2 linked regions of the Prochlorococcus marinus subsp. marinus str. CCMP1375 genome follow. The protein of the gene in region 2 interacts with the protein of the main gene of each other region in a pairwise test. Links are inferred from orthologs where the notes say so. Each region holds a gene or a part of one and is shown on either strand. Other genes may lie near its edges.

The links. The genes of interacting proteins can lie anywhere in the genome.
Region 1: the proteins of leuS (region 2) and ligA interact in binary tests that used the Escherichia coli proteins (3 or more experiments, as listed by UniProt). The link is inferred for Prochlorococcus marinus subsp. marinus str. CCMP1375 from one-to-one orthologs.

Annotation. Positions count from the first base shown.
Region 1 is NC_005042.1:1,697,735-1,700,710, reverse strand. Bases 5-2,902 are described here. They hold ligA (NAD-dependent DNA ligase LigA), read right to left. Parts: upstream 2,534-2,902; coding sequence 476-2,533; downstream 5-475. Other genes in these bases: PRO_RS09065 (membrane protein), read right to left, coding at 2,558-2,902; PRO_RS09075 (TVP38/TMEM64 family protein), read left to right, coding at 5-316. Also shown: more of PRO_RS09075, read left to right, coding at 1-4; more of PRO_RS09065, read right to left, coding at 2,903-2,976. UniProt on the Escherichia coli protein: DNA ligase that catalyzes the formation of phosphodiester linkages between 5'-phosphoryl and 3'-hydroxyl groups in double-stranded DNA using NAD as a coenzyme and as the energy source for the reaction.
Region 2 is NC_005042.1:862,371-865,552, forward strand. Bases 18-3,121 are described here. They hold leuS (leucine--tRNA ligase), read right to left. Parts: upstream 2,819-3,121; coding sequence 218-2,818; downstream 18-217. Other genes in these bases: PRO_RS04655 (glucose-6-phosphate isomerase), read left to right, coding at 18-221; dapF (diaminopimelate epimerase), read left to right, coding at 2,953-3,121. Also shown: more of PRO_RS04655, read left to right, coding at 1-17; more of dapF, read left to right, coding at 3,122-3,182.

The sequences.
Region 1 (2,976 bases), 840 kb from region 2 along the record:
TTTAAAACTAATTATTATGATGAGACTTTCGCCAGCCTTTCCATTTGGTCTTTTAAATCTTGCTTATGGTATTAGCAATGTAAAATTTAGAGATTTTTTAATAGGTTTACTTGCTATTGCTCCAGGTACATTTTTATATTGCTCGTTGGGATCTTTGGCTGGAGAAATATCTCGATTTAATGAGATTCTTTCTAATAAAAGTGAATGGAATTCCCTTTTCTATACTATACTTAGCTTGATTTCTACTGCTATAGTAGTTTTTATTTTGGCAAGAGGTGTAAATAAATCGTTAAAAGATTCAAATGAAATAAATTAATCTATTGATTTTATATTCCAATCTTTAATTGTTGCTATTGATATAAACCAAATAAGTCTAATTTGTCCAATTAAATCTTTTTTTTGGACAAGCTGATTATACTTTTCCCTGCCACAAGTGGTCTTAATTAAAGAGAAGATTATAGGTCTTTTCATTTCTTTAATTGCTAATAAGTGTCATTAATTCTTGCTCATTAATGACCTTTATCCCAAGTTCTTTAGCTTTTTTTAACTTATTTCCAGGTTTTTCTCCTGCGACTAGATAATTGGTTTTTGAGCTAACTGATGAATTTACTTTGCCACCTTCACGTTCAATTAGCTCTTCTAAATTTGCTCTGCTTAAGGATGGCATCGTACCTGTAATAACAAAAGTTTTGCCAGAGAATTGAAGCTTTTCTTGCATCAATATATTATCTATTGCCCCTTCCTCGTTAACTCTTTCTAGTGCAATACCTAAGTCTTTTAATTCCTTTATTAAGTTTTGATTTATCGAACAATTAAACCACTTATGAAGAGATTCTGTGATTTCACTTCCAATTCCATAAATATTTGAAATGGATTCAGGAGATGCAATCGCTGCATCAGCGAGTAGAGATATGCTTGGAAACACTTCAGCAATTGCTTTTGCATTAGCTTCGCCTATATGTAAAATTCCCAAGCCATAAAGTTGTTTGTGCCATGGTTGTTTTTTTGAGTTATTAATTTCAATTAAAAGCTTTTCTGCTGATTTTGTACCCATTCTTTCAAGATTTTCTAAATTTTTTTCTTTAAGTTCATATATTCCTGCAATCGATTTAATGATCTTTCTCTTAACTAATTGTTCTACAAGCTTTGTTCCAAAACCATCTATGTTCATAGCACCCTTGCTGACCCAATGACGGAGCACTCCTCGAAGAATTGCAGGACAATCATTATTTAGACATTTAGTTGCTGCCTCACCAGTTTCTTTTAAGAGTTTTGAGTTACATTCTGGACATTTTTCAGGTAGAACTAATTTTTTTGCATTGTTAGGCCTTAATTCTTTAATAACTCGAATAACTTCAGGAATAATTTCGCCAGCTTTACGTATAACAATTGTGTCTCCTTCATGAATGTCAAGTTCAGATAATCTATTTGCATTGTGCAAAGTTGCTTTGCTTACTAATGTCCCTCCCAGAGGAATTGGGTTAAATTCAGCAACGGGTGTAACAGTTCCCGTTCTACCTGTTTGAAATATTAATTTATTTAATTGTGTGGGTGCTTCCTCTGCGGGATATTTCAGGGCTATGGCCCACCTAGGTGCTTTTTGGGTTATTCCTAAAGTTTTTTGTAGTTTGAAGTCATCTATTTTGATGACTATCCCATCAGTTGTATAAGGAAGCTGGTGTCGACGTTTTTCCCAATCAATGCAGAACTTTTCAACTTGATCTGGTTGAGAAATTAATTTGGCATTTGGATTGACTCTAAAACCTGCTGCTTTTAGCCATAGCAATGCTTCCCATTGCCCTTTTGGTTTTTTGGGGTCTGTTTCACCTGGTATCCAATCGTCTGGCAAATGAATTGTGTAGGCAAAAAAATCTAGATGTCTTGATGCAACTATTCGAGAATCTAATTGTCTAAGTGTTCCAGAGCAGGCATTCCTAGGGTTTGCAAAAAGTTGTTTTTCTTCTTTTAGACGTTCTTTGTTGAGAGAAATAAAAACTTTATTTGGAATAAATGCTTCTCCTCTAATTTCAACCCAAGCAGGTGGATTTTGCAGATGTAGGGATAATGGTATTGAAACGATAGTTTTGACATTTGCTGTAATTTCTTCTCCTTCAGCACCATCGCCTCTAGTAGCTCCTCTTGTTAGCACCCCATTCACATAACTAAGAGCTAAAGCATTGCCGTCTATTTTTAATTCACACACCATGGCGGAATGACTTTTAAGATGCTTTTGCATTCTTGAATGCCAATAATTGAGTTCATCAAAATTAAAAGCATTATCTAGGCTTTGTAAGGGAATTCGGTGTTTAATGCTTTCAAATTTTGTTGCTGGCTTGTTTCCTAATCGTTGCGATGGACTATCGGGTGTCACTAAAGACGGATATTGTTTTTCAAGTTCAATGAGTTCTCTATAAAGACGATCAAAAACTGCATCTTCTATCAAAGGTGAATCAAGTATGTAATAGGCGTGATTAGCTTTGTTCAGAAGAGAACGAAGCTCGGAAATCCGCTTGGAATGATTCGTTTCTGCCACTGAGATTTGAAGTAGGAGCTTTTGCTAACTGTTTGCCCTAGCAATTCGATTGATTCTCCAATCTTTGTCGACTTTGGTGAAAGTAAATTCCAAAGGTAATTGAGTTGATTTGTCCTCTGATTTGAGATTTAAAGTCAGCAGAATTTGATTGTTTTCGATACGAGGTCGGCCTGACTTCAAGTTTTTGTATTTGTTCAATTGCAGTTCTTTTAAGAATTTGAGGAAATCTTGACGATTGACATGTTGCTTATAGGTTTTGGTTGTAAGCCTGTACGCACCATCTATTCGACCTGACGCTATTTGATCGAAGAACTGCTTGATCAGAGGATTAATTCCTCTAGCTCCTATTACTAGCTTTATGGCGTTAAAAGTCCATAACAGTAGTAAGGCACCCCCTCCATAAAGAAGTGTTTTGATGCCGATTGCTTTGACTAGTGCCCCAT
Region 2 (3,182 bases):
AAAAAGCCGCTTCGAATATATTAAAACTTCAATCAGAAATAGAATTATTACTTGAAGACGGAAAACTTTATTCTATTGAGGGTATTATGAATACTATACCTGGCAGTTCTCAAGAATCAATATATATTATCTTGCGCCATCTTAGTAATAACGATCATACTTATAAATTTGTAGGCAATTTATCAGATCCAAGAGAGTTACAAATAAAGAAAGCGGTTTAAAATACAATATTTATTATTTTACCTTTGACAATTATTATTCTCTTTGGCTCTATTCCATTTAGCCATTTTTGAGTTGTTTCACATGCAAGTGCTTTATTCTTAAGCTCTAGCTCTGAATCTTCGTGATTTACTGATATGTTACCTCTTACTTTTCCATTTATCTGAATTATTAGTTTGTATGAATCTTCCAATAGAGCTTTAGGATCATATGTTGGCCATGAATTCTCATGAACACTTCCCTTACCTTTAAGCTTAATCCAAAACTCCTCTGCTATATGAGGTGCGAATGGTGCTAATAATAATGTTAATTTCTTAAAGGTTTCAGTAACAATATAATCTCCACAATCATCTATATTTTCATAAATAGAGTTACAGAGAATCATTAACTCTGAAATAGCTGTATTAAATTGGAAATCATTAACGAGGTCATTTGTTACTTCTTTAATTGTATTGTTAAGTACTTTTATTAACTTTCTTTCTTTGTCTGATAAATCGTTTAACAAAATTTCTTGTGTACAATTACTTATATTAATATCTTTCGTTTCTATTGAATAAATAACAATCCTCCATAAACGATTCAAAAATCTATATTGTCCTTCTACATCAGATTCGTCCCACTCTAAATCCTTTTCTGGAGGGGCTTTAAATAGAATAAACATTCGAGCTGTATCAGTACCATATTTGTCTATAACAGAGGCTGGATCTACGCCATTATATTTAGATTTTGACATTTTTTCGTATAAAACATCAAGTGGCTCGCCTGTTTCTGGATCCAAAGGAGTATTAATATCATTTATATGGTCTGGTGAAATATATTTTGATGTTTTAGGGTTTTTAAAGGTAACGCCTTGTACCATACCTTGAGTAAGTAGATTGCTGAAAGGTTCTTTTATATTTAGTAAACCACGATTCCTTAAGGCTTTGATCAAAAATCTTGAATAAAGAAGATGTAATATTGCATGTTCTATTCCTCCTACATATTGGTCAACTGGTAACCATTTATCGACCTCTGTTTTTGTAAATGGAAGTTTATTATTTTCTACATCAATATACCTTAAAAAGTACCATGATGAACACATAAAGGTGTCCATTGTATCTGTTTCGAGAATTGAGTCTTTATTGCATTTACTACACTTCATGATTGGAATATTATTCTTGTTTTCTTGACTTTTTCCTATAACTGAGGGGTTGGTTAATTTTACAGGTAATTCTTCTCTTTTAACTGGTACTGATCCACAGTCTGGACAATAAATAATTGGAATAGGACAGCCCCACATTCTTTGACGAGAAATAAGCCAGTCTCTGAGTTTATAAGTTACTTTATTTTTTGCCCAACCTTGCTTGACGCCCAACTTAGTTATCATAAAGCCTGCTTCTTTAGAATTAATACCATTAAATTCACCTGAATTAATCATTATACCTTCTTTAACATATGCACTAGAAGCTTCTAAATCACTTGCTTCCTGAGATGGAGACTTGATTACATATTGGATTGGCAACGAATATTTTTTAGCAAATTTGTAGTCGCGCTTGTCATGTGCTGGAACTCCCATAACAGCTCCTGTAGCGTATGAACTTAGAACATATTCACCTACCCAAATTGGTATTATTTTTTTATTAATGGGGTTTATAGCATGACAACCTAAAAACATTCCTCTTTTGTTATTTCCATCTGAGGTTCGTTCCTGGTCTGTGAGGATTGATATTTCAGTTCTAAATTGTTCTAATTCAGTTATTTTATTTTTATCAATTATTGAATTAATTAGTTCATGGTCAGGAGCAAGTACTAAATATTCTGTTCCATGAAGTGTATCTGGTCTTGTCGTAAATACAGTTATAAAAATGTTATTTTTACCCTTAATATAAAAATCTATTTCTGTACCATTAGATCTACCAATCCAGTTTTGCTGCATCGTTTTAACGTTTTGTGGCCAACCTGAAAGCAATTCAATATCTTCAAGCAATTCATCTGCAAAGTCTGTTATTTTTAAAAACCATTGTTTTAGCTTCTTTTTTTCAACTAAGGCTCCTGATCGCCAAGACCGGCCATTAGCATCAACTTGCTCATTTGCGAGTACTGTCTTATCTATAGGGTCCCAATTTACAGTTGCTGATTTTTGGTAGGCCAATCCAGCTTCGTATAATTCTAGAAAAATATATTGAGTCCACTTATAGTACTCTTCTTTACATGTAGTTACCTCCTTATCCCAATCTATAGATAACCCAAGTCGGTTAAGCTGATTTCTCATATCTTCTATATTTTTGTACGTCCATATGTCTGCAGGTATTCCTCTTTCTATAGCCGCATTTTCTGCTGGAAGACCAAATGCGTCCCATCCCATTGGATGAAGCACTGAATCACCCTTCATTCTGTGAAGTCTTGCTATTACATCTGTAATTACATAATTACGAACATGTCCCATATGAAGTGTTCCAGATGGATAAGGAAACATTGATAAGGCATAAAAGGTCTTTTGAGATTTAGTTGGCTCTTTAGTTTTATATAATCCTTGCTCTTTCCAACTCTGCTGCCATCTTGTCTCAATAGAAAGTGGATCATATGCAGTAGATGGTTGTTTTTCTGGTGTCTGTGAGATTTTAGATGCCACTTATTTTAATTAGTAAATAATAGGGACGCTTTTAGCCCAATCCTAGTGGAAAGCATTTAATATTATTATGTATAGAAGCTTTATATTATCTATATTAAATTTAAAATTCATTTTTAGAAAGCATGCAAATCATAAAATTTAATAAATATCAAGGTTTAGGAAATGATTTTATAATCATTGATGACAGAAAGGACAGTACTGTTAATAATATACTGACAAATGATACTTCGTTGGTTAGAAATATCTGTAATAGAAAATATGGGGTAGGTGCAGATGGAATAATACTAGTACAGAATTCGGAACGTGGCGCAAATACTAAAATGCAAATATTTAATTCTGATGGATCAATCGC